2 linked regions of the Cupriavidus taiwanensis LMG 19424 genome follow. The protein of the gene in region 1 interacts with the protein of each later gene in a pairwise test. Links are inferred from orthologs where the notes say so. Each region holds a gene or a part of one and is shown on either strand. Other genes may lie near its edges.

Region 1 (8,131 bases):
CCTTCTGTAGTGCCGTTGCCGTTTCACTGCGGCGCGGTGCGCGAGGGATGCCACGCAGTCTAGGCCAGCGTCCGGGCCGGCGTGATTCCCGCGCGGCGCGAGCCAAGTCCTGGCAGGCATGGCGCTACAATGGCCCGCACCCCCAGCGCCATCCCGACCCATGCGATTCGAGGATCTAGAAGCCTTCCTGGTCGTGATCGACCAGGGCAACCTGCACCGCGCGGCCGACGCCCTGGGCATGACCCAGTCCGGCCTGTCCAAGACGCTGGCGCGGCTGGAAGGCGAAGCCGGCATGCCCTTGTTCGAGCGCACCCCGCGCGGCCTGGTGCCGACCGGTGCGGGCCGCACCCTCGCCGCCCATGCGCGCCGGATCTCGCTGGCCGCCGGCGACATGCGCAACGAGCTGGCCGAACAGCGCGCCGCGCGCGCGGGCACGGTGCGCCTGGGCGCCATCCCCTACCTGCTGCCCTCGCTGCTGTCGCCGCTGCTGGCGCGGTTCTTCCTGAGCCGGCCGCTGGCCACGTTCTCGATCGAGACGCACCTGAGCGCGCGCCTGATGGCAATGCTGCAGAACGGCGAGGCCGACCTGATCCTCGGCGCGCGTCCCGCCAGCCTGCCGGCGGAGGTAGCCTGGCTGCCGCTCGGGCCGCTCAGCATGCAGATCGTGTGCCGCAGTGCCCACCCGCGCCGCGATGGCTTTCGCACGCTGGCCGACCTCGCGGGCGAACGCTGGGTGGTGCCGGCCAGTTCGCTGTACCTGCGCCAGTGGCTGGAAGAACGGTTTACCGCGGTCGGCCTGCCGCCGCCGCGCGTGGCGGTGGAAAGCACGGCGTCGCCGGTCGCCTTCGGCGAATTGCTGCGGCACTCCGACCTGCTTGGGATCATGCCGCCGCGCATGCTGCGCCAGGCGGAGGGCCAGGGCCTGGCCGCGATCGACGCCCCGGGCACATCGTGGCAGCACGAGCTGGCCGTGCTGTGGCGCGCGGACGGCTACCTGTCGCCGATCTGCCAGGACTTCCGCGATGCCGTGGTGGCGTGGTGCGCGGAAATGGCGCTGTAAAGCCGCCGCGGCGCAGCGCTTGCGCTCAGGGCACCCACCAGTAGCGCGTGATGTGGAAGAACACCGGCGCGGCGAACACCACCGAGTCGAGCCGGTCGAGCATGCCGCCGTGGCCCTGGATCATGTGGCCCCAGTCCTTGATGCCGCGGTCGCGCTTGATCGCCGACATCACCAGGCCGCCGAGGAAGCCCATCAGCGCGATCACCAGCGCGATCGCGCCGGCCTGCCACGGCGAGAACGGCGTGATCCACCACAGCGCCGCGCCCAGCGCGGTGGCGCTGGCAACCCCGCCGACAAAGCCCTCGACGGTCTTGGACGGCGACAGCAGCGGCGCGATCTTGCGCTTGCCGCACAGCTTGCCCCACACGTACTGCAGCACGTCGCTGCCCTGCACCACGATCACCAGGAAGGCGATCAGCAGCAGGTTGCGCCCGTCGAAGCCCGGGATCGGCAGCGTCAGCAGCGCCGGCACGTGCGAAATGCAGAACACGCACACCATCACCGCCCACTGCACCCCGGCGCAGCGCTCCAGGAAGCGCGTGGTCTCGGACGACAGCGCGGCCAGGATCGGCAGCACCAGGAAGGCATAGACCGGGATCAGGATCGAGAACATGCCGTACCAGCCGATATAGACCAGCACGTACTGCAGCGGCAGGAACACGAAGAACGCCGCGACGATGGCGCGATGGTCGCCGCGCCGCGTGGTGATGATGGTGACGAACTCGCGCAGCGCGAAGAACGACAGCAGGTAGAACAGCACGATCACCGCGGTGCGCCCCAGCGCAAAGGCGACGCCCATGATGCCGATCATCCACCACCACGCCGACACGCGCTGCCCGAGGTTGTCGATCACCGCGTGCTGGCCGCCGCCCGCCACGCGCCAGCGCAGCAGCGCGGTCACGGTGGAAGCCAGCAGCAGCACACCGAACAGGCCGCCGAACAGCAGCCAGGTTTCATGGCTCCAGTGCAAGGTGGGCATGGCTTTCATTCCAGTTCCGGGGCAAGCGCGAGCAGGCCCTCGCGGCAGCGCGCAAGGAACGCTTCCTTGCTGTCGTCGGCGGCCAGCCGCAGCGGCTGGCCGAAGGTCACGGTGCACAGCAGCGGCACCGGCACCACTTCGCCCTTGGGCATCACGCGGTTCAGGTTGTCGATCCACACCGGCACGAACTCGACCTCCGGGCAGGCCCGCGCCAGGTGGTAGATACCGCTCTTGAACGGCAGCAGGCGCGCGTCGGTGGTGTTGCGTGTGCCTTCGGGAAACAGGATCAGCGAATCGCCCGCCGCGAGGCCGGCCTGCATCAGCGCCACCGGGTCGCAGCCAGGATCGCTGCGGGTGCGGTCGATCAGCAGCGCGCGGAACACGTCGCGGCCGATAAAGCGGCGCAACGGCGATGTCTGCCAGTAATCCGCTCCCGCCACCGGCCGCGTGACCGCGCGCAGGTCGGGCGGCAGGCAGCCCCAGATCAGCACGAAATCGCCGTGGCTGCTGTGATTGGCAAAGTAGACGCGCTGCACCGCGGCGGGAATGCAGCCCTGCCAGTTGGCGCGCATGCCCGTCAGCAGCCGGGCGAAAACGATGATGGCGCGCGCCGTCGCGCGGGCAAGCCACATGGTTGGTTACCTCAGGATCAGCGTTAGCAAGGCCAGCAGCAGCTGGCACACGGTCAGCACGGCGCTGGCGCGCACCAGGCGAAGCGCGCCGCGGGCGCGCTCGGGCAACGGGCGTGCGGCGCGCGCGGCGGGCATCCAGCCCAGTTCGAGCAGCGCGGCATCGAGCTGCCTCAGGTCGGCGGCCAGGTCGGCGGCCAGGTCGGCCTGGCCTTGCGCGCCGCTGGCGAGCGCAGCGAACAGGCGATGGTCGATGGCGACGCGCAGCAGCAGCCAGAGCTGCGGCAGCGCCAGCAGCAGCGCCAGCGCCGCTACCCAGCGCGGGACTGCGCTGCCCGCGCCCAGCCAGGCCGCCAGTATGGCGAACGCCAGTCCGGCCGCGCCGATCCACATGGCGCCCGACAGCGCGCCGGTGACCGCATGCGCGATCCACGCGCCGGTGCGGTGCGCGCGGTCAGCGCCCATGGACGTGTACTGGTCAGCGGCCATCGTCAGTCTCCCGCGTGGCGTCACGGTCCAGGAATCGCTGCAGCGCGCCGGCATGCTCGCGCCCGAGCACCACGGCAGGCCGATGCTGGCGCAGCGCCGCCAGCGCAGTGCCGGCATCGCGCACGCGCTGCCGGCGCGCCAGCCAGGCCGCCGCCACCAGCGCGCTGCGCGAATAGCCAAGCGCGCAGCTGACCAGCACGCGGCGTCCCTGCCGCTGCCAGGCGTCGAGCTGCGCCACCGCCTGCCCGATCTGCTGCGGCGTCGGCACGGTCAGGTCCAGCACCGGTACGCAGCGATACGCCAGGCCGGGTGCCGTGGCCGAACGCGGCAGCTCGGCGCTGAGGTCCAGCACGGCATCCGCGCCGAGCGCGCGCAGCTCGGACGTTGTCGGGAAGCGGCCCACCCAGACTCCCGGCGCGATCGCGCTGGCCTGCGGCGCGCGCCGCGTCCACCAGCGTGAATTGAGGAAGGCGCCCAGCAGGTAAGGCGCCAGCACCCAGCGCGCGCCCGGCGCCATGGTGCCGTCGCCATCCTTCTGGAACCATGCCGGCGCCGCCAGCGCGTAGATGCGCGCCACGCAGGCCAGCGCCAGCGCGGCCCACAACAGCAGGAACGCCAGTGTCACCGATGCGCCCACCGCGAGCACCGCGCACAACAGGGCCACCACCGCCCCCACGCCGTACCGACGCGACAGCTGCCGCGTGCGTGCATCCGGCACGCCGGCCGCAGCCGCGGGCAACTGCATCGGCAACAGGTAGACGCACAGCCAGCCCACCAGCGCGCCGGTGGGCACGTCGATCAGGTGATGCTGCCAGGTGGTCAGCACCGAGACCCCGATCAGCGCAAACCAGCCATGCGGCAGCCAGCGCCAGCCGCCGCGCAGGTGCGCCGCGAAGGCAACCCACAGGATCACCAGCAGGCTGATATGCAGCGACGGCGCCTGGTTGAACGGCAGGTCGAAGCCGCCCAGCAGCGTGAACAGCCGGCCCGGCAGGCCGTCGGCATCGGGCCGCGCAAAGCTGAAGCGCAGCGGAAAGGCGATAAAGCACGCCACCGACACCAACTGCGCCAGCACCAGCCGCTTGACATGCGTGAACAGCGCCGCGCGGCTGCGCCACACGAAGAAAGAGATGCCGTACAGCAGGTCGATCGACCAGTACGGCACGATGGTCCATGGCAGGAACGGGATGCCGCGCTCCCAGGCGAAGTAGAACGACGGCACGTTGGCGCGCTGGCTCGCCAGCCAGTTGGCGAAGCCATAGCTGGAGAAGAAGAACACGCCGGCCAGCGCCAGCAGCAGGCAGGCCAGGCCCCACGGCCGCCGCGGGTGCGCGTCGACGCCGGCCTGCGTCGGCACCGTGCTCATGCGCCGCGCCTGCGCGCCAGGCTGACGGTGAAGATGCCCCACGGGTCGATGCGCTGCGTGACCTTGTCGAAGCCGGCGGTCCGCACCAGTTCATCCATCTCGGCCTGCGAGCGGCGCCGCATCACCCAGGCGGCGCCGGCGCGATGGCTGGTCAGCGCGCGCGCGATGAACTCCAGCTGCGGATGCCAGGGCTGGCCGGTATAGACCAGGTAGCCGCCCGGCGGCACCGCGCGCGCCAGTCCGTCGAGCGAGCGCCGCACCATGGCGTTGTCGGGGAACAGCTCGTACAGGCCGGACACCACCGCCAGCGTCGGGGCCGGCGCCAGCGCGGCCAGGCTGTCGCCGTCGAAGGCATCGCCCTGCTCGAAGCGGGCCACGTCCTGCAGGCCCTTGGCGGCGATCAGCGCGCGGCCCTGTTCGACGTTCAGCGCGCTGTAGTCGCGCAGCAGGATCGACTCGACCGCGGCCGCACCGCCCTCCAGCGCGCCCAGCGCTTCCAGCACGTAGCGCCCGTGGCCGGCGGCGATATCGACCATGCGCACCGGCATGCCGGCCTCGCGCAGGCGCCGCACGGCTTCGGCGATCAGCGCCTCGGCGTGGACCTTGCGCTGGCGGATGCCGCGCCAGCCGATCGCGTCGAGGTATTGCCGGTCGGCCAGCCGGCCCAGCGCGCCACGGCCGGATGGAGTATTGCGGTAAACGTAGTCGAGCGTGGAGCCCGAGTCGAAGCCGGTCTCATGGCCCAGCCGCACCCCGTCGGACAGCATCCCGCCCAGCTTCAGGTTGGCGCGCGCCGCGCGCCAGTACCAGGCGGCCAGCGCGCCCGGCGCCGACGCCAGGCGGTCCGCTTCCTCGCGGAACGGGCCGATCTGGTCGGCATCGAGCAGCGAGCGCGGCGCCGACGGCGTGTCGAATTCGCGCAGGATAAAGCGGCGCGCGGCATCGACCGCCGGCTTGCGGTCGCGCTCGCCCAGGGTGTCGTGGTAGAAGCCGTCCAGCACGATGCGTTCCTTGGTGCGCGAACCCAGGCGCTCGTAGAAGCGGTCCTGCGGCCCGCGGTGCACGACCCAGTCGGCGCCCGAGATCAGCAACTGCGTGGGCACCGTGATCGCGGCCGCATCGGCGACGATGCGCTCGGCGGTCTGGTACAGGTCGAGCAGGATATTGACCGCGATCGGGCGCGTGATCAGCGGATCGCTGTCATAGCTGGCGATGCGCTCGGGATCGTGGGTCAGGAACCGGGCCTTGACGTAGCTGTTGACGAAGAACTTGCCGCGCAGGCGCTGCATCAGCTTCAGGCCCGGCCGCGCGAACGGCACGTACAGCTTGACCTTGAACGCCGGCGACGCCAGCACCAGCGCGCGGATCGGCGGCGCGTAGTCGTGCGCCCAGGTGGCGGCGAGCACCGCGCCCACGCTTTGTGCAATCACCGCGGTGCGTTCCAGCGCAATGCCGTGGACTTCGGCGATATGCGTGGTGAAGGTCTGGATGTCGCGCACCGAATCCGCCAGGCTGGGGCTGTAGCCGCGCTCGCCGGGCGAGTTGCCATGGCCGCGCGCGTCCCAGGCAAAGATGTCGTAGCCGGGCAGGTTGAGCTCGTCGGCGAGGTGGGCGACCCGGCCGGAATGCTCGTGGCCGCGGTGGAACAGCACCACGGCGCCGCGCGCCGGCCCTTCCACGGCGGGCCAGTGGCGATAGAAAATCGCCTGGCCGTCGTGGGTCTCGAATTGCCGCTGCTGCGGCTGGCGGGTCGATAGTCGGTCCATCTCGCTACTCCGCAAGGCGGGACTGTGCCTCGGCAATGCCGCGGCGCACCCGGTTGGCCATCGTCAGCAGCGACAACAGCGACAACAGCAGCCACAGCCAGCTGGCGGCCGCACCGAAGCCCAGGCCCAGGCCCGCCCACAGCGCGATCGCGCCGACCGCGAAGGCCCGGTCGCTCTTGCCCAGCGGGCCGTCGTAGCGCCGGCTGGCGCCGGCCAGCGGGCCGATCAGCCCGGCCGCTTCGACCATCAGCGCCAGCAGCGCGAAGGTGCCCACCTGCCCGAGGCTGAAACCGGGCAGCGCAGCCAGCGGCAGGATCAGTGCGAGGTCCGAGACCATGTCGCCAAGCTCGTTCAGGTAGGCGCCCAGCACGCTCTGCTGGCCATGCTCGCGCGCCAGCATGCCGTCGATGGCATTGAGCGCCATGCGCGCGAACAACCACAGGGGAAACAGCAGAAACAGCGCCGGGGTCTCGGCCACCAGCATGCCCAGCGTAGCCAGCACGCCGACCGCGAGCGATCCCGCGGCGGCGCCCAGCGTGACCTGGTTGGCGGTCACGCCGCGCTGCGCCAGGTCTTGCACCAGCGGACGCAGCCAGGCCTGGAACCTGGGTTTCAGTTCGTAGAGCGTCATCGCACCGGCCTCCCTGCCGAGCTGATGCCGGAAGCGCACCGCGCCGCGGCCGCTTCCGTGTTGTTCTTGGTGTTGGTCTGGCTCCTGGCCCGGCCGCGGCACGCCCCGGCCAGGGCATGGCGGCAGTGCCTGGCTCGGCACTCTACCGCCAAGCCCGGACAATACCAGATGACGCTTGCGGCCTGAACCCCACTCGCTAGGCGGACGCGATCGTGCTGCGCACGGCGTCGGTTACCTGCGCCACCACGCCGTCGCGCCAGTCGTCGGCATCGCCATAGAAGGCGCGCCACATCGCCTGGCGCACCAGCGCGCGCTGGTTCTCGTCGGCCTCGGGATGCCGGTGCAGCCAGTGGTCGCCGCGCAGGGCATCCAGCACCTCGCCCACCGGCAGCGTGCCGAACTCCAGCGCGATGCCGGCGTAGTCCACCGCCGGCAGGGTCTGCGGCACGGCATGCCAGGCCAGCCCGGTCAGGTTGGCGGAGGTGGACGAGCCATCGTAGATCGAGGTCACGCGCTCGCCCCAGATGGCGCGCGTGCGCCGGATCGATTCGGGCGTGTCCGGGCCCATGTGGATGGGCTCGCCGTAGCCCCACGGCCCCAGGCCGGTATGGACGTCGATCCAGCGCAGCGCCGCGCGGCCGGCGCCGAAGCGCGCCAGGATGCGGCACAGCGTGTAGTTGCTCCAGGTGGCCTTGTCGCCGCCGTAGAACATGCCGCCCGGATCCTGGTACTGGCCGCTGCTGACCGCGGCCTGGTACCACGCCATGCCGCGCTCGGCCACCGCCTTCATCAGCTGCGCCTGGTCGGTCTCCGACGGCGGCCATTGCGCCGGCAGCAGCAGCGGCGCGATTTCGGCATAGGCGGCGTTATGCGGCAGCGGCTGGGTGAAATCCATGAAGTTGCGGTTCAGGTCGACGTTGTCCTCGTTGACCCGGCGCAGGTAGGAGAAGCCGTAGGGATTGACCGCATGCACCAGCAGCAGGCAGGCGTCGGCGGCGGCGCAATCGGCAAGCAGCGCGGCGTCGTGCAGCAGCGCTGCCTGCGCCCCGGAACCGGCAAAGCCCTCGGCACCGTGCGTGCCCGAGGTCACCATGATGCAGCGCCGCGCCTCGGGCGCGCCGGCCAGCGCGACGTCGATCGCCAGGTCCTCGCCGGCGCTGCCGCGCCGGGTGGGATGCGGAAATTGCGCCAGGGCGGCGCCCGCGCCGCGG
Region 2 (5,664 bases), 1.6 Mb from region 1 along the record:
GGGATGCTGGCGCTGGCGCGCGCACGCCGCATGCTGCGCGAGCAGCGCGAGCTGCGTCGCGACCTGCAATTGCTGGAGGACGTGGAAATCGGCACGATCCGCGCCGGCTTCGGGCCGTTTGCAGCGTCGTTCCTGCTGGACCCGGTGCTGGAGGCGCTGGTGCGCCGCTATCCGCGGCTACGCATCGACCTCGAGACCGCCGACACGTCCGCCATGCGGCGTTCGCTGGAAGCCGAGCAGCTCGACATCTTTGTCGGCGAGAGCCGCAGCCTGGCGGAACTGGCACACCTGCAGATCGACCGGCTGCCGGCCCTGGAGACCGCCTTCTTCGTGCGCAGCGGCCATCCGCTGACACGGCAGCGCGAAGTCACGCTGGCCGACCTGCGCGGCTATCCCGTGGCCGGGACCCGGCTGCCGCCGCATATCATGCGCTTCTTCCGCCAGGCCCTGCACGAGGCCAGCGGCGGCAGCGGACCAGTGCCCGAGGAGGAGCCGGGGCTGATGACCGTCACCTGCAACGACATGCATGCATTGCGCGCACTGCTGCTGGCCGTCGATGCCGTGGCACTGGTGCCGGTCGCGATGATGGCCGACGCCTGCGCACAGCGGCAGGCCGTGGCCCTGCCGATGCACCCGCCCACCGCGCTGAAGGCGCAGTACGGCATCGTCACGCTGGCCGGGCGCACGCCATCACCCGCCATGCGCGTGTTCGCGGCGCTGGTGCATGAGGCAGTGGCGCAGACCGGCGCCGGCTCCGAACCGGCGCCCTAGCCTGGCGTGAGGCAAGGCGTTCAGCCCGCGCGTCGCGCCGGCATCGCCCGCCTTACTCCACCGTCACTGACTTCGCCAGGTTGCGCGGCTTGTCCACGTCGGTCCCCCGCGCACACGCGGTGTGGTACGCCAGCAGCTGCAGCGGCACCACGTGCAGGATCGGCGAGAGGTCGCCGTAGTGCTCGGGCATGCGGATCACCTGGATGCCGTCGGACGACTGGATCTGCGTATCGCTGTCGGCAAACACGTACAGGCGGCCGCCGCGGGCGCGCACTTCCTGGATGTTGGACTTGAGCTTCTCCAGCAGTGCGTCGTTGGGTGCGACCGTGACCACCGGCATGGCTTCGGTGACCAGCGCCAACGGGCCGTGCTTGAGCTCGCCGGCGGGGTAGGCCTCGGCGTGGATATACGAGATTTCCTTGAGCTTGAGCGCTCCCTCCAGCGCGATCGGGTAGTGCAGGCCGCGGCCGAGGAACAGTGCGTTCTCGCGGCGGGCGAAGTCCTCGGACCAGGCGATGATCTGCGGCTCCAGCGCCAGCACGCCGTGCAGCGCGGCCGGCAGGTGGCGCAGGTTGGTCAGGGCCTTGGCCTCGGCCTCTTCGGTCAGCAGGCCGCGGGTCTTGGCCAGCGACAGCGTCAGCATGTAGAGCGCGGCCAGCTGCGTGGTGAAGGCCTTGGTCGACGCCACGCCGATCTCGGTGCCGGCGCGGGTCAGGAAGCGCAGTTCGGTCTCGCGCACCATGGCGCTGGTGGCAACGTTGCAGACCGCCAGCGTATGGACGTGGCCGAGCGCGCGCGCATGGCGCAGCGCGGCCATGGTGTCGGCGGTTTCGCCCGATTGCGAGATCACCACCACCAGCGCGCGCGGGTTGGGCACGGTGTCGCGGTAGCGGTATTCGCTGGCCACTTCGACCTGGGTCGGGATCTTGGCGATGCTTTCGAGCCAGTACTTGGCGGTGCAGCCGGAATAGTAGCTGGTGCCGCAGGCCAGGATCAGCACGCTGTCGATGCCGGCGAAGACCTCGGCGGCGTTGTCGCCGAACAGGTCCGGCGACAGGCCCTCGACGCCCTCGAGCGTGTCGCCCAGCGCGCGCGGCTGCTCGAAGATTTCCTTCTGCATGAAGTGGCGGTACGGTCCCAGGTCCACCGACGCGGCGTGGGCTTCGACCACGCGCGCTTCGCGCTCGACCGGGTGGTCGCTGGCGTCGTGGATGGTCACGCCGTCCAGCGTGATCTCGACCACATCGCCCTCTTCCAGGTAGATGATGCGGTTGGCGGTGCCGGCCACTGCCAGCGCGTCGGACGCGAGGAAGGACTCGTTCTCGCCCAGCGCCACCACCAGCGGCGAGCCGGCGCGCGCACCGACCACGCGGCCGGGCTGGTCCTTGGCGAACACCGCGATGGCGTAGGCGCCGTGCAGGCGCTTGGTGACCGCGCGCACCGAGGCGAACAGGTCGCCGCGGGTGGCGCTGCTGGGATAGCTGTAGGCCTGGTGGATCAGGTGGGCGACCACCTCGGTATCGGTCTGCGACTCGAAGCCGTAGCCGACCGCGCGCAGCTCTTCGCGCAGCGGCTCGTAGTTCTCGATGATGCCGTTGTGCACCAGCGCGATGGTCTCGCCCGACAGGTGCGGGTGGGCGTTGACGGTATCGGGCTTGCCATGCGTGGCCCAGCGCGTATGCGCCACGCCGGTGAAGCCGGACAGGCCGGACGCCTGCGTCTGTGCGTCGAGATCGGCGACACGCGACACGGTGCGGGCGCGCTCGACCGCATCGTCGCGCACGACGGCGACGCCGCACGAGTCATAGCCGCGATACTCCAGGCGGCGCAGCCCTTCGATCAGGACCGGAACGATGTTGCGCGTGGAAACCGCGCCGACGATGCCACACATGCTGAACCCCCGTTTGCTGGCGCCTGCCCTCTGGCCACTGGCGCCGGTATGAATCCTGTGGCGCCGCCCGGTGCAGGCGGCGCGTGGTGCTTACTGCTTCGGCTGCTTGACCGGACGCTGCCAGGCGTCGATGGTCAGCTGCTTGGCCCGCGACAGCGTCAGCTTGTCGGCCGGGGCCTCCTTGGTGAGCGTGGTGCCGGCGCCCAGCGTGGCGCCGCGTCGCACCGTCACGGGTGCCACCAGCTGCGTGTCGGAGCCGATGAAGACATCGTCCTCGATCACGGTGCGGTGCTTGTTCACCCCGTCATAGTTGCAGGTGATGGTACCCGCGCCAATATTGACGCGCGACCCCACCGTGGCGTCGCCCACATAAGCCAGGTGGTTGGCCTTGCTATGTGCCGCCACCTGTGCATTCTTGACCTCGACGAAGTTGCCGATATGCACGTCCTCGCCCAGCTCGGTGCCGGGGCGCAGGCGCGCGTACGGCCCGATGCGGCCGGCGGGCCCGACTTTGGCCTCGTCGATATGGCAGAACGGATGGACCTGCGCGCCGGCGCCGACGGTACTGTTGCGGATCACGCAATGGGCGCCGATGCGCACGCCGTCTTCCAGGTGCACGCGGCCCTCGAACACGCAGCCGACGTCGATCGTGACATCGCGCCCGCAGGTCAGCTCGCCGCGCACGTCGATGCGGGCCGGGTCCAGCAGCGTCACGCCGGCTTCGAGCAGGCGCCGGGCCTGGTTGCCCTGGTGGATGCGCTCGACCTCGGCCAGCTGCAGTTTGCTGTTGACGCCCAGCGTCTCCCACACCGCCGCCGGTTGGGCCGAGACCGTCTCGACGCCGTCCGCGACGGCGCGCTCGACGGTATCGGTCAGGTAGTACTCGCCCTGGGCATTGTCGTTGCGCAGTGTCGACAGCCACTTGCGCAGGTGGCCGGTCGGGCACACGATGATGCCGGTGTTGATTTCGCGGATGGCTTTTTCGGCTTCGGTCGCGTCCTTTTGCTCGACGATGCGGACGATGCTGCCCGCCGCGTCGCGCACGATGCGGCCATAGCCGGTCGGGTCGGGCATTTCCACCGTGAGCACGCCAAAGCGCTGCGCGCCGGCCTCGGCTACCAGTGCCTGAAGCGTCGCCGCGCTGGTGAGCGGCACGTCACCGTAGAGAACCAACGTAGGCTGGTTGTCGTCCAACAAGGGAAGTGCCTGCATCACCGCATGGCCCGTGCCCAGTTGCTGGGCCTGCTCGGCGAAGGCGACATCGTCAGCAGCCACCGCCTCGCGCACGCGCGCGGCCCCGTGGCCGACCACGACCACCAGCCGGGACGGCGACAGCGCACGCGCCGTGTCGAGGACATGCGCGAGCATGGGCCGCCCGGCGACCGGGTGCAGCACCTTGGGCAAATCGGAATACATCCGCTTGCCCATGCCCGCGGCGAGAATGACGATATTCACAAGGAGACCCCTAAGTGAGTGTGTCCGAAAATATTCTGGAAAACGCCGGCCGGATATTGGGCCCGGTGTTTGGCACGGGGCGCCGCCGGGGCTGGCAAAAGCTTGCCGCCAGGCCTGCGCAACTTCCCGCAAACCCTTGCCAGGACTCGGCTGGCGGGCAGCGGGCGAGCCCGGTTCCAATGCGCGGCGATTTTAACATGGCGCTTTCTGCCCAACCGACCGAGGTTTCCGAATTTCACAATTGCTGGGCGCGGCGCATTTTGGTGATTCTGGGCGCAGCGGTGCTGTGCGCGTGCAGCGCCATGAAGCTCGGTTACCAGCAGGGCGACCGCCTGGCGTACTGGTGGATCGACAATTATGTCGACGTCACCTCGGCCCAGGAACCGCTCACGCGCGAGGCAATCGCGCGCTTCTTTGCCTGGCACCGCAAGGCGCAGCTGCCGGAAATCGCCAGCCTGCTGGAGGAAGCCAAGGCTGACGTGCGCCAGCCGGTCACCCCGGCGATGGTCGCGCACTTCCAGGACGCCTCGCAGCAACTGGCACGCCGTTCCTTCGAACAGGCCATGCCCGACATGGCCGACTTCCTGCTGACGCTGACGCCCGATCAGATCGCGCGCATGGAAAAGAAGTTTGCCGAGGGCAACGCCAAGTACCGCAAGAAGTTCCTCAACGCGAACCCGGCCGAGCGCGAAGAAGCGCGCTTCGACAAGGTGATGGAGTACGCGCGCCTGGTCTACGGCGGCTTCTCTCCCGAGCAGGAGAAGGCGATCCGCGTCAAGGTGGGGCCGGTGGTGCAGAACGCCGAGGCGCGCTATGCCGAGCGCGTCGCGCGTCAGCAGGAATGGATCAAGATGGTGCGCTTCGTGCAGGCCACGCAGCCGCCCAAGGCGCAGGTCATCGACCTGCTGCGCCGCTTCCGCGAATACTGGCAGAACCCGCCCGCCCGGCACGCCGCCAGCCATGAAGCCAGCAACAACGCCGGCATCGCGCTCACCGTGGCGATCGCCAACCTGACCACGCCGCAGCAGAAGACGCACGCGCAGGAGCGCTTCCAGAAGTGGATCGACGACACGCATGCATTGATGCGCGAGAAGGCGAACCCGCCGGTGCAGTCGGCGCAGGCGAACTAAACCCGCGTCGGCCCCGGTGCCATGAAAAACGCCCGCGCGAGCGGGCGTCCTGGCATCCGCCGCAACGGCTTACGGCGTACCCGCCGGCTCCGCCGCGGGCGCGCGCTCGAAGCGCACAAACTCCATGCGGTTCTCGTCCAGGCTGCCGGCAAAGGTCAGCGGCTGCTGCTGGAACGTGGTTTCACCGAACAGCGAGGCCTCGTCCACCTTGGCCAGGCCAGTCGCCAGACCGGTGAACGGGAACAGCTCGGTATCGGCCAGGTGCGACGGCACCACGTTGCGCAGCGCCGAGAAGATATTGTCGATGCGGCCCGGGTTCTGCCGCTCCCACTCCTGCAGCATCTCGCTGACCTTCTTGCGCTGCAGGTTTTCCTGCGAGCCGCACAGGTTGCACGGGATGATCGGGAATTCCATCGC

Evidence for each region.
Region 2: the proteins of RALTA_RS08265 (region 1) and glmS interact in binary tests that used the Escherichia coli proteins (3 or more experiments, as listed by UniProt). The link is inferred for Cupriavidus taiwanensis LMG 19424 from one-to-one orthologs.

The regions. Positions count from the first base shown.
Region 1 is NC_010528.1:1,810,526-1,818,656, forward strand. Bases 2,336-5,334 are described here. They hold RALTA_RS08265 (phosphatase PAP2/dual specificity phosphatase family protein), read right to left. Parts: upstream 4,524-5,334; coding sequence 3,147-4,523; downstream 2,336-3,146. Other genes in these bases: RALTA_RS08255 (lysophospholipid acyltransferase family protein), read right to left, coding at 2,336-2,671; RALTA_RS08260 (hypothetical protein), read right to left, coding at 2,678-3,157; RALTA_RS08270 (bifunctional alpha/beta hydrolase/class I SAM-dependent methyltransferase), read right to left, coding at 4,520-5,334. Outside these bases: RALTA_RS08245 (LysR family transcriptional regulator), read left to right, coding at 161-1,060; RALTA_RS08250 (phosphatidate cytidylyltransferase), read right to left, coding at 1,086-2,048; more of RALTA_RS08255, read right to left, coding at 2,045-2,335; more of RALTA_RS08270, read right to left, coding at 5,335-6,289; RALTA_RS08275 (CDP-alcohol phosphatidyltransferase family protein), read right to left, coding at 6,294-6,920; RALTA_RS08280 (M14 family metallopeptidase), read right to left, coding at 7,117-8,131.
Region 2 is NC_010528.1:199,344-205,007, reverse strand. Bases 244-3,143 are described here. They hold glmS (glutamine--fructose-6-phosphate transaminase (isomerizing)), read right to left. Parts: upstream 2,663-3,143; coding sequence 824-2,662; downstream 244-823. Other genes in these bases: glmU (bifunctional UDP-N-acetylglucosamine diphosphorylase/glucosamine-1-phosphate N-acetyltransferase GlmU), read right to left, coding at 2,753-3,143; RALTA_RS01020 (LysR family transcriptional regulator), read left to right, coding at 244-771. In the rest of the region: more of RALTA_RS01020, read left to right, coding at 1-243; more of glmU, read right to left, coding at 3,144-4,117; RALTA_RS01005 (DUF6279 family lipoprotein), read left to right, coding at 4,420-5,247; tRNA 2-thiocytidine(32) synthetase TtcA, read right to left, coding at 5,317-5,664. UniProt on the Escherichia coli protein: Catalyzes the first step in hexosamine metabolism, converting fructose-6P into glucosamine-6P using glutamine as a nitrogen source.